DNA from 3 places in the Marinobacter sp. genome. Region 3 is predicted to be linked to each of the others. Evidence: predicted binding sites of a transcription regulator. Region 3 holds the regulator's gene; each other region holds the start of a gene.

Region 1 (8,078 bases), 1.1 Mb from region 3:
CGGGCGTCTCAATTTTCCCTTGTGAATCAACCAACGGTCACTGCAGAACCCCATGGAAAAAACCTACCAGCCAGAAAACATCGAGCGCCAGTGGTACGAAAACTGGGAATCCAAAGGGTACTTCCGCCCCAGCGGTGAAGGCCCGTCCTACAGCATCGCCATCCCGCCGCCCAACGTTACCGGCAGCCTGCACATGGGCCACGCGTTCCAGCACACCATCATGGACACCCTCACCCGCTTCAAGCGCATGCAGGGCCGCAACGCACTGTGGACCGTCGGTACCGACCACGCCGGCATCGCCACCCAGATGGTGGTTGAACGCAAACTGGCCGCTGAAGAAGACAAAACCCGCCACGACCTGGGTCGGGAAGAGTTCATCAAGCGTATCTGGGATTGGAAAGAACATTCCGGCGGCAGCATCACCCGCCAGATCCGGCGCCTCGGCAACTCTGTAGACTGGGACAACGAACGCTTCACCATGGACGACGGCTTCTACAAAGCCGTTCAGGAAGTGTTTATCCGTCTGTACGACGAAGGCCTGGTGTACCGTGGCAAGCGCCTGGTCAACTGGGACCCGAAACTGCACACCGCCATTTCTGATCTGGAAGTGGAAAACAAGGAAGAAAAAGGCTTTTTCTGGCACCTGCGTTACCCGCTGGCTGACGGCGCGCAGACCAAAGACGGCAAAGACTACCTCGTAGTCGCTACCACCCGGCCCGAGACCATGCTCGGCGATACAGCCGTGGCCGTGCATCCGGAAGACGAGCGCTACCAGCACCTGATTGGCAAACACGTGATGCTGCCGCTGGTGAATCGCCGGATTCCCATTGTTGCCGACCATCACGCCGATCCGGAGAAAGGTTCCGGCTGCGTGAAGATCACCCCGGCTCACGACTTCAACGACTACGCCGTCGGCAAGCGCAACAACCTGCCGATGATCAACGTCATGACCCAGGATGCCAACATCCGGGACGTGGCCGAAGTGTTCAACGCGGACGGCACTGAAAACACCGAACTCGACGGGACCATGCCAAACGCCTACGCCGGGCTGACCCGCGAAGCGGCCCGCAAACAGATCGTCGCCGACATGGAAACCGAGGGTCTGGTTGAGAATATCGAGGATCACGTGCTCAGCGTCCCCCGCGGTGACCGGTCGGGCCTGATTATCGAGCCGATGCTCACCGACCAGTGGTTTGCCGATGCCAAGACCCTGGCCAAGCCGGCCATCGAAGCTGTTGAGGATGGCCGTATCCAGTTCGTACCGAAACAGTACGAAAACATGTATTTTGCCTGGATGCGGGACATCCAGGACTGGTGTATTTCCCGCCAGCTCTGGTGGGGCCACCGCATCCCGGCCTGGTACGACGCCGAAGGCAACATCTACGTTGGCCGTAGCGAAGACGAAGTCCGCCAGAAGCACAACCTCGACGCCGACGTCGCCCTCGAGCAGGACGAAGACGTTCTCGACACCTGGTTCAGCTCTGCCCTGTGGACCTTCGGCACCCTGGGCTGGCCGGAGATCACCGAACGCCTGAAAACCTTCCATCCAACCGATGTGCTGGTGACCGGCTTCGACATCATCTTCTTCTGGGTAGCCCGGATGATCATGATGACCATGCACTTCATGAAGAACGAAGACGGTACACCCCAGGTGCCCTTCCATACCGTGTATGTCACCGGCCTGATCCGGGACGAGCACGGCGACAAGATGTCCAAGTCCAAGGGCAACGTGATCGATCCGCTGGACATGATCGACGGCATCAGCCTCGATGACCTTCTGGAGAAGCGCACTGGCAATCTGATGCAGCCCAAGCTGGCCGAGAAGATCGGCAAGCGCACCAAAAAGGAGTTCCCGGAGGGCATCACCGCCCACGGCACCGACGCCCTGCGCTTCACCCTGGCGGCCATGGCCACCACCGGTCGTGACATCAACTGGGACATGAAGCGCCTGGAAGGCTACCGCAACTTCTGCAACAAGCTGTGGAACGCAGCCCGTTACGTGCTGATGAATACCGAGGACGAAGATTGCGGCGTGAATGACGAGCCGGTGGAGCTGTCCCTTGCCGACCGCTGGATCATCAGCGAACTGCAGAGCTGCGAGCAGGATGTGATCCGCCACCTGGACCAATACCGCTTTGACCTGGCTGCCTACGCGCTGTATGAATTCATCTGGAACGAATACTGCGACTGGTATCTGGAACTGTCGAAGCCGGTGCTCAATGATGAAAGCGCCAGTGCCGAAGCCAAACGCGGCACCCGTCGCACCCTGGTGCGCGTACTGGAAGCCGTCCTGCGCCTGGCCCACCCGATGATGCCGTTCATCACCGAGGAAATCTGGCAGCGCATTGCGCCCCTGGCCGGCAAGACCGGAGACAGCATCATGCTGCAGGCCTACCCACAGCCGGATGCCACCAAGCAGGATGCTGCAGTGACCGCCGATATTGAATGGTTGAAAGGCGTCATCGTTGCAGTGCGAAACATCCGTGGTGAAATGAACATTTCCCCGGCGAAAAAGATCCCGGTATTGCTGCGTGGCAAAGACGCGGAAGATCAGCGTCGCATGAACGACAACCGCCAGTTCCTGAGCTCCCTTGCCAAGCTGGAGAGCCTTGACTGGTTCGAGGGTGACAAAGCGCCGATGTCCGCCACCCAACTGGTGGGAGAAATGGAAGTGCTGGTCCCCATGGCCGGCCTGATCGACAAGGATGCGGAACTCAAGCGCCTGGACAAGGAGCTGGAGCGCCTGCAGAAAGAGATTGGCCGCCTGGAGGGCAAGCTGGGGAACGAGAAGTTTACCGCCAAAGCCCCAGCCGAAGTGGTTGAGAAGGAGCAGGAGAAACTCCGTGACGCCCAGAGCAGCCAGGCTCGCCTGAGCCAGCAAAGGGCCGACATCGAGGCCATGTAACCGGCATGATCGGTATTCTCGGTGCAGGCTCTCTGGGCAGGCTTTGGGGCGCAATGCTACCCGCGGGTCGCGTTGCCTTCATTGCCAGGCCTGGCGAGCCGACCGACACCGATCTCAGTTACCGTTTCCGGCCCTTTAAAGGGCCGGAATCAACGGTACGAATCCCATTCCTCAAGGCGGGTAACAAGCCAGATCTGCTTCTGGTCACAACCAAGGCCGGTGACACCCTGGATGCCCTGGCGGGGGTGATCGACCAGTTTGCCATGGACACCCCCATCCTGCTTTTCCAGAACGGCCTGGGCAGCCAACAGGCTGTTGCCGACCGGTGGCCGGAGCGCCCGATCCTGGCCGCCAGCACCACCGAAGGCGCCAACCGGCCGGAGCCGAAGCTTCTCGTTCATGCCGGCACCGGTGATACCTGGGTGGGGCCAATGACCGAGCCCGCCAGAGCCGCCGTCAGCAAAACCGTAGAAATGCTGGCAGCCACCGGCCTGGCTGTTCATCCCGAGCCGGACATCCTCCAGCGACTCTGGCAAAAACTCATCATCAACGCCGGCATCAATCCCTACACCGCCATCCTGGACTGCCCGAATGGCGAGATTTTGAGTACGCACCTGTATCAGAGCACCATCGACGACCTTTGCCACGAGCTATCAGAACTGATGGACGCCTCCCTTCAGATCAGAGAGACACCGAACTCCCTGCGGCAGCGCATCGAGCAGGTGGCTCGCAATACCGCCGGCAACACATCCTCCATGCGTGCCGATGTTCTCAGGGGCCGCCGAACCGAGATAGACTTTATCAACGGTTACCTGACACAGCTGGGAAATGAACTCAGTATCAAAACGCCAGTGAACCAAATGCTGACCGAACGGGTACAACAACTGTCGTCACACTAATCAGGAGCAGACTGATGGGCAACCGCCTTTCCAAGATTTACACCCGCACCGGAGATGATGGCTCCACGGGCCTGGCCGATGGCAACCGTATTGCCAAGAATGCCCAGCGGGTTGAAGCCATGGGCACCGCCGATGAGCTGAATTGTCACATCGGGCTGCTGATCGAGACTCTCGACAGCGACGACGAACTGATTGAAAGCCTGCGCCGCATCCAGCACCACCTGTTTGATCTGGGAGGCGAGTTTGCCATCCCCGGCAGCCGCGTGATCGGTGATGATCATATCGAATGGCTGGAAAACACCCTCGACCGCCATAACGAGGGTCTGCCACCTCTGAAGAACTTTATCCTGCCTGGCGGCACACCTGCGGCAGCCCAGTGCCACCTGGCCCGGGCGGTATCCCGTCGGGCGGAGCGAGTCGTTGTTGCCCTCGGCCATGAAGATTCTATCAATACCGCCTCCCGGCACTACCTGAATCGTCTGTCGGATCTGTTGTTTGTCATCGCCCGCGTCCTGGCCCGTCGCGATGGTGGTGAGGAAATTCTCTGGGAGCAAAAAAAATCCGGCCTCTAGGGGCCGGATTTGTCTTCACTGTTACTCGGAAGCTGGCGCCAGTCAGACCTTGAAGGCCTCCACCAGGCGCTGGAGTGAGGCGGTCAGCTGCGACATTTCCCGCGAGGAACCGAGCGTCTCCTCGGCGTTGGCGGCAGTCCTCTGACCCAGCTCACCGATCTGCTCAACGTTCGAATTCACGTTCTTGGCAACGGCGGATTGCTCTTCCGCCGCCTGGGCAATCTGGTGGCTCATATCCACGATCACCGAAATACCCTTGGCGATCCTGTCCAGAGCCTCCGTGACCTCACCCGACTTCTGCACCGTCGCCTCGGTCACGTCCCGACTGTTGGTCATGGCTGACACCGCATCTTTCACGCCGCTCTGAAGGCGGGAAATCATACCCTCAATCTCTTCAGTGGATTTATGGGTACGCTGGGAAAGCGAGCGAACCTCATCGGCAACTACCGCAAAACCGCGCCCCTGCTCACCGGCCCTGGCAGCCTCGATAGCGGCATTCAGAGCCAGCAGGTTGGTTTGTTCGGCAATCGCCTTGATCTCGACCAGCACCTGGCTGATGTTGTCACTGTCCTTGCTGACCCGGTTGATCACTTCCACGGCGCCAGATATCTCGCCCGCCAGCTTGTTGATGGTTTCAACGGTGTCGGCAACCACACCACGCCCGGTTTCCGTATCCTGTTCGGCGTTACTGGCGCTGTCTGCAACCCGGTGAGCGCTTTCTGTTACTTCGTGGACCGCCTCAACCATCTGGTTCATGGCCTCGTTGATCTGGCCGCTTTCTTCCATCTGGCGTGCCACGGCCTCGCTGTTGGCAGCCGCGGTGTCGTTGACCCGGGTCGCCTGCTGGTCCACATCCGCCGTGGTCCGGCTGACCGAGCGAATCAGCTCGGCAATCCGGTCGGTCATGTTGTTGAACTCAGTGGTCAGTTCGCCCAGCTCGTCGCGGTTACGCAACATGATATGGGTGGTCATATCACCGGCAGCGACGCTCCGTGCAGCCTCGCTGAAGCGGTTGATGGCGGTGCGCACCGACATAAAGAAACCGATATAGAGATAGACGACCACCAGCAGGATGGCAATGAGAGCAATGACGATCAGCCGACGCTGGTTAATCTCACTCTCGAGCCGTGCTCGCAGGTTCGAATCGACCACACTGAACGCAGCCGTCTTGACCTCGTCGTAATGAGCCAGTTGCCCGGACATCAAATCGTCGTATTCGGTCCAGGGCATTTCCAGACGCATTGGCGTAATCACGTTCAGATCCAGCTGATCCCGGACCACCATCAGGCTCTCATCAACCCGCTGAATCGCATTGCCCGCCTGCTCGGTCAACGCCGGCGATGCCTCGGAGGCCAGGGCCAACGCAGGTGAGAGCAATGAGCTGCGATTGGTTAGCTGGTCATAGATCGCGTTCAAGGTCTCGCTCAGTGCATAGCCCACCTGACCCTCAACCAGCGCGAAGATGCCGTAGGATTTTGCACGGCCGATCACGGTGCGTGCGGCAGGGAGCGAGTCGCTGACCAGGCCAAGAATAAGCTGGTTCTCCCTCGAGGCTCCCTGCCCCAAGCCTGAAATTTCAATGGTCGCGGACAGCAGAGCCTGGGCCTTCTGGACAAACTCCTGATAATATTTGAACTGGGGATCGAAGCTGCCCTGATAGTTATCATCCGCCCGGAGTGCCTCCCACTCCTGGCGAAGGGACTGCACCTGTTCAGCCCATGAGCCGGTTGTATCGAACGAACGCTCTTCGGCAACGAGTGCCGCCAGAGTGTCGTCTATCTCACCGGCCGCTTCTTCAGAAACTGCCGTAATAGCGGATTCATCCTTGATAATTGCCGGTGAACGGTAATCCCGATAATCCATCGCGGCGTCCACCAGCCGATCCACCTGCTGAAGCTGTTCAAGCCCCTCGACACCTCGAGTCATGGTCTGAACCGAGCGGTTCAGCTCGGAAATGGCAAGCCAGGACAGTCCACCGATCGGTAACAGGAACAGAATGCTGATGAGGCTGAACTTGTAGACCATTGGCAGCCGGTTCATCAGTGCAATGGCAGGATTAATGAGTTGCTTCACAGTGACCCTCGTGCTGGCAAATAACAACTGAACGTATGTTCTTTTCTTATATTGTCGCCTAAAGTCTTAAAAACTTAAGCATTATTTGTTGTTAAACTGTAATGTTTTATAAAATCCAGGTCAGACAACCCCGGAAATGACCAGCAGAGCGAGCGTGCATATCCATACCAGCATGCTTCTGTTCAATAAATCCCTTACTGCTCTCAGGCTACGTCCTCCGAACGCTGTCCACTCATCCGGGTGAACCCGGGAAAAGCGGGCTGGATCCAGTGCATACCCGGTTAACGACCCATTGGCCGAAATCATGAGGACCTCCCCGGCTTTTTTGGTTACACCAGTGAGGGTGCGGCGGGTTTCCCGCAGCCAGCCGGCAAGGTCTCCGGCTATCCCGAAGGTCAAAGAAAGAAGTCTTGCGGGGACCCAGCCGGCCAGGTCCGATATTCTCGCAAAACGCGGCCTGGCCGGCGCCTGAAGCCATTGATCGGCAAGCGCGACCAAACCACGCGCCAGAACCGCAAGGCCGATACCGCCAACCACGTACCAGAAAGCCACCAGGAAGAAGCGCTGAAACACCGAAACCATCAATGCCTTGGACAGGGACAGATGCATGGCCTCGGGAGACACCGCTGCACCCCGTTCATCGGCCGGTAAAAGATCTTTCACATGATGCCACGCCGACTGCATGTCTCCCCGCTGCCATGCCTCTGCGTAAGCCCGGAGCACCTGTCGCCAGCCGGGTGTACCCATGAGGACGACCAGAACCAGGAACTCCAATGGGTAAGCGGCCATTCTCCAGCCGGAGGCTACCAGGAGATATTCCGCAAGACCCAGCAGGAAGGCCGGCAATACAACCAGCGCCAGCCCGATAGCAATCCCCGACTCATGGCCCGCCCTGACCCGGCTGCCATTGCGAAACCACCGACGCCAGACCTCATCCCCGGACAGCAGATCCAGGGAATCCAGACGCCTGCGTACCATATACGCCAGAAGAAACACAACAAACTCCATTCAGACGTTCCTCCCGGATCCCTGGACTGCCTGGAGGGCTGCCCGGAAAAATTGCCAGTCGAAGGCAGGCCCCGGATCGCTCTTCCTGCCGGGCGCAATGTCGCAGTGCCCGGTAATCCGATTGGCCGTGACATCCGGCCAGGCCGTCATAATCAGGTCCGCCACTTTCGCCAGCATGCGATATTGTTCGGTGGTGTAAGGGGTGTCGTCGGTCCCTTCCAGTTCAATCCCGATGGAAAAATCATTGCATTCCTCCTGCCCTTCAAAACACGATCGGCCGGCATGCCAGGCCCGATCAAGCAGGCTGACAAACTGGACCAGCGCGCCATCGCGGCGAATCAGCAGGTGCGCAGACACCTGGACGCCCTCGATAGTCTTGAAGTAGGGGTGCGCAGAATGGTCGAGTTGGTTACAGAAGAAGTCTTCTATTTCGCGGCCACCAAACTGACCCGGAGGCAGGCTGATATTGTGGACGACCAGAAGAGAGATGCCTGCTCCATCCGGACGAGGCCCGAAATTCGGCGAAGGGGTCCAGCGGGCGAAGGAAATCCGCCCGGTTTCGCGAAGCGAATTTCCATCGGTACCGGAGGCTGAAGGGCGTTCGGAAAAAACGTCTGAATC
Region 2 (8,078 bases), 2.0 Mb from region 3:
CCCCGGACTGATTTTCCAGACCCTGCCGCTGGCCTTTGGCAACATGCCCATGGGCGGCCTGTTTGGCACCCTGTTCTTTATCCTGCTGCTGTTCGCTGCCTGGACCTCCGGTATTTCCCTGCTGGAGCCGGTGGTTGAGTGGGTAGAGGAAAAGACCAGCCTGGCCCGCACGGGTAGTGCCATCCTGGTAGGCGTGCTGTGCTGGGCACTGGGTATTGCCTCGATTCTGTCGCTCAACGTCTGGGCCGACGTGGCGCCGCTCGCCATGTTCGAGCGCTTCGAAGGCAAGACCATCTTTGACCTGCTGGACTTCTTCACGGCCAACGTGCTGCTGCCGCTTTCCGGTTTGCTGACGGCGGTATTTGTCGGCTGGTTCGTGGCCAAAGAATCGCTGAAAACCGATCTGGCCCTGCAGGGTGGAGCCTTTACCCTCTGGTACAACCTGATCCGGTTCGTCACGCCTATCGCGGTTGCCATCGTGTTTGTTTACAACCTGATGTCGTGATGCCTGCCTGAGCGGCCTGATGGCTGCTCGGGCACAAACTCGCGCACAAAAAAAGCCCGGCGGGTTAAACCGTCGGGCTTTTGTTTTCCTGGCAACCGGGATGTCAGTTCAGTAGTTGCCTGCTTCCCTCAGGGCTTCAACATGGGGGCGGACAGCTTTTACATCGGCTGGCGGCGCATTGCTGGCACTCTCCATGGCACCCATTGCGCTTTGCATCATGGCCCGCATCTGGGCCTTCTGCTCGGCGGTCATGTTGGGATTGTTTTCAATTTCCGCCATGGCCGCGTCCATCTCCTGACGGGCGGCAGGATTCTGCTGCTCCATCTCGATGGCCATCCAGGCCTGGAAGATCCGGTCGCCGGTTGCAGCCCAGTCTTCAAGGCTATTGAAGCCGTGGTTCTGCACGAGATCCTCAAGCTGACCATAGGCCTGGTGACCTTCCAGCTCCTTCAGCGAATCGGAGAAAATGCGGGAGAAGTCTGGCATGGTGCCATCGTTCTGGCTCTCCATATCGTTACTCAGGTCCTCAAATTCGGAGCTCAGCTGCTCTGCTGCTTTCAAGCTGTCAATAAACGATGAGATGGTCTGGTCGGACAGGCCCTGAGCCTGAGTGTTCATCGAAAATAACGTAAACAGCGTAGTGATAACTGCGATACGGATTGATGCAGGTAGTGTTTGGTGCATAAGCGTCTCTCCTTGTTGGGGGCTTCCGGTTTCCCTATGCCGGATGCCCCTTGAATTTAGCGCTTACACTGCCCAACTCGCAACCTGTCTCATACCTTGAAACGAGCAATCTGTGTGCTGAGTCCCTCTGCAAGCCGGGCCAGCTCCTCACTTGCAGCGGATACCTGCTCAGTAGAGGCTGCAGACTGGTCGCCCACATCACGAATCTGGGTAACGTTCTGGTTTATGTCCTCTGCAACAGAGCTTTGCTGTTCCGCCGCTGTAGCAATCTGGCTGTTGTACTGCCGGATTTCTTCCACGGCTTCGGCCATTTCGCGGATGGTGCTGCCGGCAACCTCCGCGCGTTCCAGCGTTTGCTCGGCGAGCCTGTTGCCGGTTTCCATGCTGTTGACGGAGGTTTCCGCACTGCTGACCAGATTGCCGATCAGGGTCTCGATCTCGGTGGCGGAACTCTGGGTGCGCTGAGCCAGTGACCGGACTTCATCAGCGACTACCGCAAAGCCACGGCCCTGTTCGCCGGCCCGGGCGGCTTCAATGGCCGCGTTGAGGGCCAGCAGGTTGGTCTGCTCTGCGACGGATTTGATCACGTCCAGCACCGTGCCGATATTGTTGGTTTCAGCCTGCAGGCTGTTCAGCTGCTTGGTGACCTCGGCGCTTTGCTTGTTCAGATCAGCAACAAAGTGGAGAGTTTCCTTGACTGCTTTTTCGCCGCTCACGGATTTTTCGCTGGCGTGGTTGGCCGCCTGAAACGCGGATTCTGCACTCTTGGCCACATCGTTAACCGTCGCGACCATTTCGTTCATGGCGGTAGCTACCTGATCGGTTTGGCTTTGCTGCTCTGCCACGCCCTTGCTCGTCTGATTGGTGACGGTCGAGAGTTCCTCTGAGGACGATGCGATGCTGCTGGCGCCGGTGTCGATTTCACGGACCAGTTCACGGAGGTTGGTCACCATTGCGCCAAATGCCGCCAGTAACTGGCCGAACTCGTCACCCCTGTCGCTGCGTACATCAACTGTGAGGTCGCCCGAGGCTACCTTGTTGGCGATTTCGACCGACTCATTCACCGGCCTGACGATTGCCCTAGTAAGTAGCCAGGCAATGGTAACAGCTATAATCACGGCTACAGCGGTGATTGCGATGAGCTCCTTCACCGCGAAACTGTATTGCTCTTCCATTCGTTGGACCTGAACTTCCTGCAGTTCCAGAGCTGTATTGACGGTTGCACGGGCCACGGTCTGGATCTCGTCCTCGATACGATTCACGATTTCCGGTTGAGCGCTCACATTGTCTTCAAGCTCGTCCAGTAGTGCCTTGTACTGGTCAACGCCCGCGATGATATTGTCGACTCGCTCATCGTCGGCCGGTACCACCAGCACCTCTCTAAGCGGAGCCACCGTTGCGGCGGCATTGTCCGCAAGGGATTTAGCCTGTTCTATGTATTTTGAATCCCGTCTGAGCTGGAAGTTCTTTTCGTCCGCCCGGGCATCGAGAAGCGAGGATTCCGCCGAACTGGCAGCCGCAACGATTAGCGACCTTTGGTTGTATTGACTAAGAGTCTGGATACTGATTACCGCAATAATTACGGCCAGCAACACAAGAAATGCAAAACTCCCTGCAAGTTTTTTTCCCACAGGAAGGTTGTTCATAGTGCTGGTCAACGACATGGAAGGAATTCCTGTACCGATTAATAGAAGTATTCGCGATGTTTTTGTCTTTTGTAATTAGTGAGTTATGTAACGGCTTCAGGTTTTGCAACTTGAATCTTTAATTAAGACCACGCTTGCCGATGCCGCAAGTCAAAACGGTACAGGAGGGAAATTAAGGTGATGTTAAGTGCCTGGCTGCCGGTTCAGAAAAACAGATCCGGCAACCAGGTGGCAATCTCCGGGAAGATCATGATCAGGATGATGCCGATGATCTCCACAATCACGAAGGGAATGATCGACTTGTAGATATCTTTCATGGTGATCGACGGCGGCACGATGCCCTTCAGGTAGAACAGGTTGAAGCCGAAGGGTGGCGTCATGTAGCCGATTTCCATGTTGATCACGAACAGGATGCCGAACCAGATCGGATCGAAACCCAGGGATTCCACGATCGGCATGAACACCGGCAGGGTGATCAGCATGATACCCACCGGATCCAGCACCATGGCCAGCAGGAACACGATCACCATCATGGCGATGATGATGCCCCAGGGCCCACCGGGCACCATGTTCATCAGGCCCTCGATCAGTTCCTGTGCGCCCATGCTTTGGTACGCAGCGCTGAAGGCATGGGCCGCAAACAGGATCCACATGATCATGCCGGTGAGCTTGAAGGTGCGGATCGCAGCTTCCTTCAGAATGCTCCACTTGAACTGCCGATACACGGCGGCGGAAATCAGGGCGCCGAGAACACCCATGGCAGCGGCTTCAGTCGGGGTGGTAATACCGCCGATGATGGAGCCCAGTACCATGACCACCACGCCAATCGGCAGGAGCACGGCTCGCAGAGCCCGGAATTTCTCCGGCCAGGTGCCTCGTTCTTCTCTTGGCAGCGCCGGTGCCAGCTCCGGTTGCAGGTGGCAGCGCACCAGGATGTAGATGGCCGTCAGTACCATCAGCAGGATGCCGGGCATGATGCCCGCGGCGAACATCTGGCCGACAGACACGCCGGTGATCAGGGCGTAGAGGATCATCAGGATGCTGGGCGGAATCAGGATGCCCCAGCCACCGCCGGTATTGATTACGCCCAGGGCCATGCTCTTGTCGTAGCCACGCTCGAGCATGGATGGCAGGGCTATGGTTCCCATGGCAACCACTGCAGCGCCACTGATGCCGACCATGGCGGCAAACACCGCACAGATGCCAAGGGTGCCGAGGGCAAGGCCGCCTCTGAGGCCGCCGCACCACAGGTGCATCATCCGGTAAAGATCCCGGGCCACCCCGGTGCGCTCCAGAATCATGGCCATGAACACGAACAGAGGGATGGCGACCAGGGTAAAGCTTTCCATGGTGCCCCAGATCTGGGAGGCCACCATGTAGAAGGAATCAAAGCCCCAGGTGAAATACAGGAACACCACCGAGACGCCACCGAGAACAAACGCCAGCGGCAGCCCCAGCAGCAGGAAAAACAGCAGCGAACCGAAGAACAGGAGAGTCAGGGCTTCAATGCTCACAGCTGATCTCCTTCAGATTCGGACTCTTGAGGCGTGTAGTAATCGAGGTTGAAAGCCACGGCGATGTCTTCGAGCAGTTTGACCAACCCTTGCAGAACCAGCAGCGCGGTGCCGATGGGTATGGCCAGCTTCACCGGCCAGATAGGCGGATTCCAGGCCGAGTAGGAAGTCTCCCAACTGGACATGGATTCCTGGGCCATGTCGATCCCGAACCACAGCAGGGCGAGCGTGAAAATGAAAAAGACCACGGAGGTAACAATGTCCAGAGCCGCGCGTTTCCGTGGTTTCAGATGCGAATGCAGCAGGTCCACGTTGACGTGGCCGCGGTGGGCCATGATGTAGCCACCGGACATTATGGCGTAGATGCCGAAAAGCATCTGGGTCAGTTCGTTGGTCCAGACCGTGGGAGAATTGAGCAGATAGCGGAACCCGACTTCAAGAAGCAGGAACACGAACATTGCGAAAATCAGGAGGGCAACCCACCGGCCGATGAAATCGTTGAGACGGGTAACCCCTCTCATGAATGCGGCGATCATCACACTCATGGCATTCTCCCACGGGATGCTGGATTGGTTCGGGGAAAGAAAGGCCGGAGTCGAAGACCCCGGCCCCGGTCAGAGCACTGGCTGATCAGAGATAGCCGAGGTCGGCCAGGTAACCTTTCAGCATATCGAGTGCCTTCTTGGCATTCTCACTGCGCTTGCCTTCCTCATCCCACATGGCCTGGGCGGTGGCGACCAGTTTGTTCTGGACTTCATCCGGGAGGACATTCACTTGCACGCCCTGTTCCTCAATGGCCTTGGCCAGGGTGATGCGCTCCTTGTACTGGTATTCGTTGGTGCGGATCCAGAACTGCTCGTTGAGGGCATCCTTGACGATCTTCTGCATGTCTTCCGGCAGCTTGTTCAGAGCCTTCTGGCTGACGATGATGACGTCGGTGCCGGCGATGTTCAGGGCAGGCTGCACATGGTACTTGGCCACTTCATACAGGCCCATGCTGTAGGCACCCTGGGCCGCACCCCAGTGGGCGCCGTCCACGATGCCGGAATCCAGGGCTGAGTAGAGTTCACTGCCCGGAATATAAGAGGCAGCGGCTCCGGCTTCGGTCAAGAAGGTTTGCAGGGCGCCGGAGGAGCGGATCTTCAGGCTGTTGAAGTCCTCCACGCTTTCAATCGGCTCCTTGACCACCATTTCAGTGGGATAGACCTTGTCTGTGGCCCAGTAAACGTCATGCTCTGCCGCTTCGTCCCGGAGCATCTGTTCGAACCCCAGGTTCTGGTGGAAGTAGGCGGCCTCCCAAACGTTGCGGAAGGCAAACGGCAGGCCAGAAGCAATGCCGGCGAGGGAGATCTTGTCCTGGGCATAGGCCGGGGAAATGGTGCCCATTTCCAGGATGCCACGGCTTACCGCGTTGAAAGTGTCAGTGGCCTTGAACAGCGCGCCGGCCTCGTAAAGCTGCAGTTTCAGACGGCCATCAGTTCGCTCTTCCAGAACCCGTTTGATCCGGCCAAGGCTGTCTGTGTAGGAGCTGCTGGAACCGGGCCAGTGGGACTGCACCTTCCAGGTAAAAGTGTCCTGTGCAGCGGCGGGCGCCGCGGAAAGCGCAGCGGTAATACCGAGGGTAAGGGCTGACGCATACACCGTCAGAGTCTTGCGAGCAGTAGCAAAGAGTTTCATGAGCGTGCCTCGTTCATTGTTGTAGTGGCTTTGCTTTGTGTTTCACTGTGCAGAACTCGTAACTGCAGGGTGAATTTTATTCTCTGAATCTATCACAACATTGGGGCTTTGCAATAGGATGTTTGTCGTTCGGATTTGCAGTCGGGCTACCTGTAAGGGTAGTTCATCAGACTGGTTTCCACCCACCCCTGGAAGTGAGGTATCAGCGTCTGAAGCCTGCTCGTTGAAGGCGTCCAGCGGCGATGAAAAATAAAAGCTTAGGCCTGCTACTCGTTGTCTTTTTCATTTTTCGGCGTTCTTGATGAATCATGTTTTACTAGATGAAACGAGCTTTCAAATATATTGACTCAAAACCGTAAGGCGTGACAAATTACAAAAACAACAGGACCACAAAGACAACACGAGGCCCCCGGCCCACCTGGAAACAATGTCTGATGAGTGAGGAAAACCGCCACATTACCCATGGCCAGGACCTGCCTGGCTTCCACAGCCTGCTTGGCTACCGCCAGGCGTCCTGGGAAGAAAACGAAGCGGTCATCGAGCTTGAGCTTCGGCCCGGGCATCTGAATCTGGGCGGCGTTATCCATGGCGGTGTACTGACGTCCCTGCTGGACATTGCCATGGCGCAAGCGGGCACTTACTGCCCGTATCCGGGCCGGATGCGCAAGGCCATTACCCTGTCTCTCACCACCACGTTTACCGGCCAGTGTTCCGAAGGTGTGATCCGGGTAACCGGACGCAAACGCGCCGGGGGAAGCCGGATATTCAACAGCACGGGCGAAGTACATGACGATCAGGGCAATCTTCTGGCCATTGCTGAGGCCACGTTCCGTATTCGCTCCGGCAGCGAAAAGCCGGAGGGCGTGCCGATCTGAATGGAGTGATCTGAACAGGTGATTGCCGGTCTGATGGCGGTCACGAAACAAAACAACAAGAGGAAACGGCAATGTTCGAGCTGTCTGACCGGGCGAAACAGCTGCAGTCTGAGTTAAACGATTTCATGGCTGCCCATATTTATCCGAACGAAGAGACTCATCATCGACAGATCGAAGACGCCGAGGACCGTTGGGCGCCGGTGCCCATTATTGAAGAACTGAAGCAGAAGGCCAGAGCTGCCGGCCTGTGGAACCTGTTTCTGCCTGATAGCGAATTCGGCGCAGGCCTCAGCAACTTCGAGTACGCCCATCTCTGCGAAATAATGGGCCGCTCTGCCATGGCCCCCGAGGTGTTCAACTGCTCGGCACCGGATACCGGCAACATGGAAACCATTGCCCGCTATGGCAATGAGCAGCAGCAGGAACAATGGCTGAAGCCGCTCCTGGATGGTGAGATACGCTCCTGCTTCTCCATGACCGAGCCGGACGTGGCCTCTTCCGACGCCACCAACATCGCCTGCGAGATCCGCCGCGAGGGCGATGAGTATGTGGTTAACGGTCGCAAGTGGTGGTCCTCCGGCGCCATGACCCGGAATTCAAAAATCGCCATTGTCATGGGCAAGACCGATCCGGACGCCGAGAAACACAAGCAGCAGTCCATGATCCTGGTGCCCCTGGACGCTCCCGGCGTGAAGATGATCCGCCCGCTGCACGTGTTTGGCTATGACCACGCCCCCCACGGCCATGCCGAAATCCATTACGACAATGTACGGGTGCCTGCCAGCAATATGCTGCTGGGCGAGGGCCGTGGTTTCGAGATTGCCCAGGGCCGCCTCGGGCCAGGTCGAATCCATCACTGTATGCGCACCATTGGCGTGGCGGAACGGGCGCTGGAGCTCATGTGCAAGCGCGCCAACGCCCGGGAGGCCTTTGGCCGGAAGCTCTCGGACTTCGACTCCATCCGCAAGGACATCGCCCGCAGCCGCATGGAGATCGAACAGGCCCGCCTGATGACTCTCAAAGCCGCGCACATGATGGACACCGTTGGCAACAAGGTAGCCCGCCAGGAAATCGCCATGATCAAGGTGATTGCGCCGAGTATGGCCCTGAAGGTGATTGACCGGGCTATCCAGGTGCACGGCGGTGCAGGGGTTTCCCAGGACACTTTCCTGGCCGA
Region 3 (8,078 bases):
CGGCCACGAGGGCGGTGATGCCGCCGGTAAGGTGATTGAATCCTTCGGTGCGGTACTGATCGGTGGTAACTATGCCGTGGGCCTGGTGGTGTTTGCGATCCTGATGATCATCAACTTCCTGGTGGTGACCAAAGGTGCCGGCCGGGTGTCCGAGGTGAGTGCGCGTTTTACCCTGGATGCCATGCCCGGCAAGCAGATGGCCATTGATGCGGATCTTAACGCCGGGCTGATCAATCAGGACGAAGCCAAGCATCGGCGTGCCGAGATTGCCCAGGAAGCGGATTTCTATGGCTCCATGGACGGTGCGTCCAAGTTTGTGAAAGGGGACGCCATTGCCGGTCTGCTGATTCTCGCCATCAACATCATTGGCGGCATTGCCATCGGCATGCTCCAGCACGACCTGGATTTCGGGCTGGCCATGGAGCGCTATGCGCTGCTGACCATTGGTGACGGCCTGGTGGCCCAGATTCCTTCGCTGCTGCTGTCCACGTCGGCGGCGATCATGGTGACGCGGGTTACCTCCAGCCAGGACATGGGCGGCCAGATCCTTCAGCAGATGTTCAGTGCACCCAAGGCGCTGTCTATAGCAGCCGCGATCCTGATTATCCTCGGCCTGATTCCCGGTATGCCCCACGTAGCCTTCCTCGGTCTGGGTGCGCTGGCAGCGGGAGCTGCCTGGTATATCTGGAAGCACCAGAGACAAACCGTTGAGGAAGAGGGCGCGTTTCCGGCCAGGGGCGCTGGCGGCGCAGCACCGCGGCCTGCGGGTCGTGATCTGCCGCCGGGCGGTGACGCAGGGGGCGATCAGGGCCGTCAGCTGCCGGCACCCGGAGAGACCAAAGAGTTGGGATGGGACGACGTGTCTACCGTCGATATCGTTGGTCTGGAAGTGGGTTACCGGCTGATTCCGCTGGTCGACAAATCCCAGGGTGGCCAGTTGCTCAGTCGCATCAAGGGTGTTCGTAAAAAGCTTTCCCAGGATCTGGGCTTCCTGATGCCCTCGGTCCACATTCGAGACAACCTGGATCTGATGCCCAACGTCTACCGCATCACGCTGATGGGCGTGACCATCGCTGAGGCGGAAATCCATCCAGACCGCGAACTGGCCATCGATCCTGGCCAGGTATTCGGAAAGATAGAGGGCATTGAAGGCAAGGATCCGGCGTTCGGTCTGGATGCCAGTTGGATTGAGCCGGACAAGAAAGACCAGGCCCAGACCCTGGGGTATACCGTGGTTGATGCCAGTACGGTGGTCGCCACCCATCTGAACCAGGTGCTGCAGAAACACGCCCACGAACTGCTGGGCCACGAGGAGGTTCAGAAGTGGCTGGATCAGCTGGAGAAGATTTCTCCGAAGCTGGCCGAGGAACTGGTGCCCACTACTGTTTCCATCAGTCTGCTGCTGAAAGTACTGCAGAACCTCCTGAAGGAGGAGGTGCCGATCCGGGATATGCGGTCCATTGCCGAGGCCATCGTGAACGTGCATCCGAAGAGCCAGGATCCGAAGCTGCTGACCACGGTAGCCCGGCAGTCCCTGCGGCGGATGATCGTTCAGAGTATCTGCGGCAACGAATCGGAGATACCGGTCATCACCCTGGATCCGGATCTGGAACAGTTATTGCTAAAGTCAGTTCAGCAGAGTCAACAATCCGGCGGTCAGGAAGATATTGGCCTGGTTCTGGAGCCGAATATGGTTGAAAAGCTCCAGCGCTCCCTGCAGGAGAGCGTTCAGCGCCAGGAGATGCTCGGCAAACCGGCCATTCTGCTGGTGTCCGGGCCCCTGAGGCCGGTACTGGCGAAGTTTGCCAGTTATGGGGTAGAGCGCCTGCACGTGCTCTCGTACCAGGAAATTCCGGATAACAAACAGATTACGATCGTGGCGTCCGTTGGCCAGTAACGGCGCGGATGACAGAGCGGACAGCGCCGGCACGGCGTTGCCGGTGGAGGAAGAGGCATCATGAAAGTAAAACGGTTTTTTGCTCAGACCATGGCAGAGGCGCTCAAGCAGGTCAGTGAACAGATGGGGCCGGATGCCGTGATTCTTTCCAATCGTCGGGTCGATGGCGGTGTCGAAATTGTGACGGCGCTGGACTATGACGAAAACATGGCGCGTCAGCGCCTGGGAAATCAGGCTGAAGAAGCGACCAACGGTTCCCGACTTGCCGAAATGCAGGCCGACCAGCACCGCCGTCTTGAAGACGAGCTGGGCCGGTCTCGGGATCGCATTCGGGAGGTCCGGGAAAAACGGGCGTCCCAGGGCGCCGGCTATGCCGGAGCCTCGTTTGCGGCGGTGCAGGAATCGCTGGGTGCGGGTTTTGATGAGCCTGAGATGCCCCGCGCTCCGAGGGAAGCCTATCCCGATGAGCTGGCGCAGATGCGAGCCGAGATCAGTTCCCTGCGGGACATGATGCAGGGCCGCCGGCCGGAATCGGAGCCGGAGGTTTCGGCAACCACCGCCGTTCAACAGAGGCTGGCTGAGCGCCTGCAGGAATTTGGCCTGGGCAGCGAACTGGCGGGCTCAATTTCCCGTCGCCACAAGGCCGGGCGCCTCGAGGATGGCTGGAAACAGTCCCTCAAAATGTTGTGCACTGGTGTCCGGACCTCCCGCATGGAGTGGCTGGATGAGGGTGGCGCCTACGCGCTCGTGGGCCCCACCGGTTCCGGGAAAACCACCACCATTGGCAAGCTGGCGGCACGCTACGTGCTGAAGCACGGTTCCGACTCGGTGGCACTGGTAACCACCGACCGCTACCGAGTGGCCGCTCATGAGCAGCTGTTTGTCTTCGGGCGCATCCTGAATGTGCCCGTTCGTGTGGTGGACGAGAGCCACAGTCTCGACGATATTCTGGACGAGCTGTCAGACCGTCACCTGGTACTGATCGATACCGCAGGGCTGACAAGTGCGGATAAGGGGTATCAGGAACAGCTGGCCGAACTGGCTCGCAGCCATCACAATATCAAAACGCATCTGGTAGTCTCGGCAACCAGTCAGCCGCGCATCATGAAATCCGTCTGGCATTGCTATAAGATGGCAAATCTTGCGGGCTGTGTGATGACCAAGATTGATGAAGCCCTCACACTGGGTGAATCTCTCGGCTTTGTGATGGAAACCGGTCTGCCGGTAGCCTATTACACAGACGGGCAGAAAATTCCTGAAGACCTGCACCACGCAGAAGCCGTTCCGCTGGTGCGGCTGGCCGTGGACCGGCTTAAAACACTCCAGCAACAGCAGGCGGTCGCAGAGGGGGCCTGAACTCATGAACCCCGGACCGGACAAACAAACAGCGAGCGTCCGAACAACAGCCCCCGGCTAGACGTGGCGAGAGACAAAAAACAGTATGAGCAAAGCACAACCGGTACAGGTGATTGCAGTTTCCGGCGGCAAAGGTGGAGTCGGCAAAAGTAACGTGTCGGTGAACCTCGGAATCGCCCTGGCGCAGAAAGGCCGGAGAGTGGTGCTGCTCGACGCCGACCTGGGGCTGGCCAATATCGACGTATTGCTTGGTATTACCGCCAACCGTAATCTTCAGGATGTGCTGGCGGGCGATTGTGATCTCAAGGACGTTCTGGTGAATGGTCCCGGCGGCATCAAGATTGTTCCTGCCTCCTCCGGTACCCAGAGAATGACCCAGCTCAGCCCCATGGAGCATGCCGGGTTGATTAACGCGTTCAGCGAGCTGGGGGATCAGATTGATGTCCTGATCGTGGATACCGCTGCCGGTATCTCGGAATCGGTGGTCAGCTTTCTGAGAGCGTCCCAGGAGTTGTTGCTGGTGGTCTGTGACGAGCCCACGTCGATTACCGACTGTTACGCCCTGATCAAACTCATGAACCGTGACTACGGTACCAACCGCTTCCGTATCCTTGCCAACCAGGTACGAAACGAGCAGGAAGGCCGGCATCTTTTCGAAAAACTGACCCGGGTCACCGAGCGCTTCCTGGATGTGGCACTACAATACGTCGGGATGGTGCCTTACGATGAGGCTGTGAAGAAAGCGGTTCAGCGACAGCGTGCAGTGCTGGATGCCTACCCCAGGGCGAAGGCGTCACTGGCTATCAAGGCTCTGGCGGATAAGGTAGACAGCTGGCCGTTGCCGTCCTCTCCCCGCGGGCATCTGGAATTTTTTGTGGAGCGGCTCGTCGAAGTCTGAATCGGATCCAGTCAAACAAAAACCCGGATACATGACATTGGCGAAAAACCTCGGAATCTATAACCAGTCGGGTGCGCAGAAGCCGTCACAGCTCATTGAGCAGCATGCGCCGCTGGTCAAGAAAATTGCCCTTCACCTGATGGCCCGCCTGCCTGCTTCGGTTCAGCTTGAAGACCTGATGCAGGCCGGCATGATCGGCCTGCTTGAGGCAGCCCAGCGCTACAGCTCTACCAAAGGTGCAACCTTCGAGACCTACGCCGGCATCCGGATTCGCGGGGCCATGGTGGATGAAATCCGCAAGGGCGACTGGGTTCCCCGTTCCGTCCATCGCAATGCCCGCCGTATTTCCCAGGCTATCAAGGCCGTTGAAGACCGTTTGGGTCGTGAAGCTCAGGATCTGGAAGTGGCCGAGGAGCTGGGCATGGGGCTGGCGGAATATCACTCTTACCTTTCCGATTCCAACAGCGGCCGACTTTTTAGCCTCGATGAGCTCAATGAATCCGGAGAGCTGCCGATAGAACAGACAGAGACGCAGGATAATCCCCTTGAGGGATTGTCCTCCGATGCCTTCCGGCGCAGCCTCGCTGAGGCCATTGAAGACCTGCCGGAACGGGAAAAACTGGTGCTGAGCCTGTATTACCAGGAAGAACTGAACCTCAAGGAGATTGGTGCAGTGCTTGGCGTCAGCGAGAGCCGGGTAAGCCAGATTCATAGCCAGGCGGCCCTGCGCCTTCGGGGACGGCTGTCGGATTGGCGCCAGGAATCGGACAGCTGATTGCGTTCAGTCTGTGTCCTCGAAGAGGCAGTCTGTAGTTTTTGGTAACCGATGCTTTACAACCGAAGCAAAGGTCTGACAATAAGCGGTTAAAACAGCGGCCTGCTAGACTTTGAACGCGAAGGTCAAACGAATTCCGGGTGTTACTAACTGGAGGTCCCATTGGACAAAAACATGAAAATCCTCATTGTGGATGATTTCTCCACAATGCGACGGATCATCAAGAACCTGCTGCGTGATCTGGGCTTCACCAACACCGATGAAGCAGACGACGGCAACACAGCTCTGCCGATGCTCAAGAGCGGCAAGTACGATTTTCTGGTCACCGACTGGAACATGCCAGGCATGTCCGGTTTCGATCTGCTCAAGGCCGTTCGGGCGGACGAGAACCTGAAAACCCTGCCGGTATTGATGGTAACGGCTGAGGCGAAGCGGGACCAGATTGTTGCCGCTGCCCAGGCGGGCGTGAACGGCTATGTTGTCAAACCGTTCACCGCCGCGGTGCTCAAGGAAAAGATTGAGAAAATCTTTGAAAGAATCCAGTAACCAGAGGTCGGATGGCTCTCATGAGCGATAGCAAAAAGAACCATCGGGGCCTTGAACCGGAGGTGACGGAAAAGCTCCAGCGGCAGGCAGCAGAACTGGCAGAGAGTGTTGATGCGGGTGATTATGCCAAAGCCATGACCCTGATCAATGAACTCAGTGAGGTCAGGGATCAGAGTCTGTATCGCGAGGTCGGGCGATTGACCCGGAGCTTGCACGAAGCAATCCGGAACTTCCAGATTGATCCCCGTAACGCCGAACAGCAGGAAGCACTGTCAATGATGACAGATGCCTCCGATCGCCTCGAATACGTCGTGCAGATGACTGGTGAAGCGGCCAACCGGACCATGGATTTGGTTGAGGAAACCATGCCCGTGGCCAATGCCCTGCGGGACGAGGCCGCTGCTTTGCGCGATGAGTGGCAGCGTCTGCGTCGCCGGGAAATGCAGCCGGCCGAGTTTCGGGAGCTTTATGGCCGGATTGATCGCTTTTTCGTCAGTATGGCTACCGACGCTGACACCATGTACAGCAACCTGTCGGAAATCCTGCTGGCCCAGGATTATCAGGATCTGACGGGGCAGGTTATCCAGAAGGTCACTGCCCTGGTGAAAGAGGTTGAGGAACAGATGCTCAGCCTGGTGGTGATGGCCAGCCATGTGGACCAGCTCACGGGCACGGTGCACCAGATTGAAGAAAAAGAAGAGTCTGCGGAGAAGGGCGTCGGGCCCCAGATCAAGGCCGATGAGCGTGAAGATGTAGTTTCGGGACAGGACGACGTAGACGACCTGTTGTCCAGTCTCGGTTTCTGAATGAAGAGGGTAACGCATGGCGTTTGATGCTGATGAAGAGATTTTGCAGGACTTCCTGGTAGAAGCCGGCGAAATCCTCGAAAAGCTGTCAGAGCAGTTGGTAGATCTTGAGCAACATCCTGACGACAGTGATCTGCTCAACGCCATCTTCCGTGGCTTTCACACCGTTAAAGGCGGCGCGGGCTTCCTTCAGCTTGAAGCACTGGTGAATTGCTGCCATTCCGCCGAGAACGTTTTTGATATCCTGCGCAATCACAAGCGCAAGGTGGACTCTGAGTTAATGGACGTGGTTCTGGAAGCCCTGGACAACGTCAATGCCATGTTTGAGCAGGTCCGCAATCACGAGGAGTTGACACCAGCCCCGGACGAACTGATTGCACGCCTGGATGCCCTGGCCCAGCCGGAGGGCGAGGGGGCACCCGCCGCTGCTTCTCAACCTGAGCATGAAGAGAACGAACCGGCAGAAGACGGTGGTGATATCACCGACGACGAATTCGAACAGCTTCTGGATGCCTTGGAGGACGAAAAATCCGAAGGCCAGGCACCAGCTTCAGGCTCCGGAGCGGCTGCGGGTGACCAGGAGGGTTCCGGAGACGACGAGATTACCGACGACGAATTCGAGGCGCTGCTGGACCAGTTACACGGAAAAGGGCAGTTTGCCGGAGCACCTGCGGGCGAGGAAGAGGCTGTCAGCAAAGAAGAAAAGCCGGCCGCCAAGGCAGAGGGCGGTGCCAGCGATGACCTGATCACTGACGACGAATTCGAAAAACTGCTGGACGATCTTCACGGCAAAGGAGGAAGTCCGACCGCCGGGGGAGAGCCCTCAGCTTCCAAAGAGCCTTCAGCTTCGAAAGAGCCTTCAGCTCCAGGACAGTCCGCGGATCCGAAAGAGCCGTCCGCGCCGAAAGAGCCGGCCAAGCCGAAGGCGGCCGCTAAGCCAGCCGAAAAGCCGGAAGCCAAAGGCGCTGCCGCACCTGCCATGCCCGCTCGCGAGAACGCGCCTGCGGCGGAAACAACGGTTCGTGTCGACACCAAGCGCCTTGATGACATCATGAATATGGTGGGCGAACTGGTGCTGGTGCGTAATCGCCTGCAGCGTCTGGGCAACGAAAGCGAAGACGAGCACATGCACAAGGCGGTGTCCAACCTGGATGTGGTCACCACCGATCTTCAGTCTGCCGTGATGCAGACCCGTATGCAGCCGATCAAGAAGGTGTTTGGTCGCTTCCCCAGGGTGGTCCGTGATCTGGCCAGGAACCTCAAGAAAGAGGTCAACCTGGTGATGCATGGTGAAGATACCGACCTGGACAAGAATCTGGTCGAAGCGCTGTCCGATCCGTTGGTTCACCTGGTCCGGAATTCGGTCGATCACGGGATCGAAGCCCCGGAGGTGCGCGAGAAAGCAGGTAAACCCCGCCAGGGTACCGTTACCCTGTCTGCCGAGCAGGAAGGGGATCATATCCTGTTGTTCATAGAGGATGACGGCGCCGGCATGGATCCGGAAGTGCTGCGCCGGAAGGCAGTTGAGAAGGGGATTTACGACCAGGATGCCGCTGATCGCCTGACCAATTCCGAGTGCTTCAATCTGATTTTCGCGGCCGGATTTTCCACCAAAGACCAGATTTCAGATGTCTCCGGTCGTGGTGTCGGCATGGATGTGGTGAAAACCAAGATTGGCCAGCTCAATGGCCAGTTGAGCATTGAATCGGAACTGGGCAAGGGGTCCCGGATTGTCATCAAGGTTCCGTTGACGCTGGCCATCATGCCCACCCTGATGATCATGCTCGGGGACCAGTCCTT

The links. The regulator FliA, encoded in region 3, starts transcription of late flagellar genes. The targets are predictions, from matches to a motif close to CTAAAGTTTNNNNNNNNNNNGCCGNTAA.
Region 1: ACO06L_RS01210 (methyl-accepting chemotaxis protein) is a predicted target of FliA. The motif match lies at 6,501-6,528, and genes of this name have one in related genera.
Region 2: ACO06L_RS15150 (methyl-accepting chemotaxis protein) is a predicted target of FliA. The motif match lies at 2,923-2,950, and genes of this name have one in related genera.

What each region holds. Positions count from the first base shown of each region.
Region 1 covers NZ_OZ245935.1:268,301-276,378, reverse strand. Annotated here, with positions in the region: gene ACO06L_RS01225 (valine--tRNA ligase) at 53-2,905, shown strand; gene ACO06L_RS01220 (ketopantoate reductase family protein) at 2,911-3,804, shown strand; gene ACO06L_RS01215 (cob(I)yrinic acid a,c-diamide adenosyltransferase) at 3,819-4,376, shown strand; gene ACO06L_RS01210 (methyl-accepting chemotaxis protein) at 4,419-6,449, opposite strand; gene ACO06L_RS01205 (histidine kinase) at 6,570-7,457, opposite strand; gene ampD (1,6-anhydro-N-acetylmuramyl-L-alanine amidase AmpD) at 7,458-8,078, opposite strand, start outside.
Region 2 covers NZ_OZ245935.1:3,325,651-3,333,728, forward strand. Annotated here, with positions in the region: gene ACO06L_RS15140 (sodium-dependent transporter) at 1-505, shown strand, start outside; gene ACO06L_RS15145 (hypothetical protein) at 614-1,189, opposite strand; gene ACO06L_RS15150 (methyl-accepting chemotaxis protein) at 1,279-2,853, opposite strand; gene ACO06L_RS15155 (TRAP transporter large permease) at 3,039-4,349, opposite strand; gene ACO06L_RS15160 (TRAP transporter small permease subunit) at 4,346-4,894, opposite strand; gene dctP (TRAP transporter substrate-binding protein DctP) at 4,980-6,026, opposite strand; gene ACO06L_RS15170 (PaaI family thioesterase) at 6,461-6,901, shown strand; gene ACO06L_RS15175 (acyl-CoA dehydrogenase family protein) at 6,973-8,078, shown strand, end outside.
Region 3 covers NZ_OZ245935.1:1,359,341-1,367,418, reverse strand. Annotated here, with positions in the region: gene flhA (flagellar biosynthesis protein FlhA) at 1-1,897, shown strand, start outside; gene flhF (flagellar biosynthesis protein FlhF) at 1,958-3,253, shown strand; gene ACO06L_RS06180 (MinD/ParA family protein) at 3,339-4,151, shown strand; gene ACO06L_RS06175 (RNA polymerase sigma factor FliA) at 4,183-4,926, shown strand; gene cheY (chemotaxis response regulator CheY) at 5,089-5,472, shown strand; gene ACO06L_RS06165 (protein phosphatase CheZ) at 5,493-6,278, shown strand; gene ACO06L_RS06160 (chemotaxis protein CheA) at 6,295-8,078, shown strand, end outside.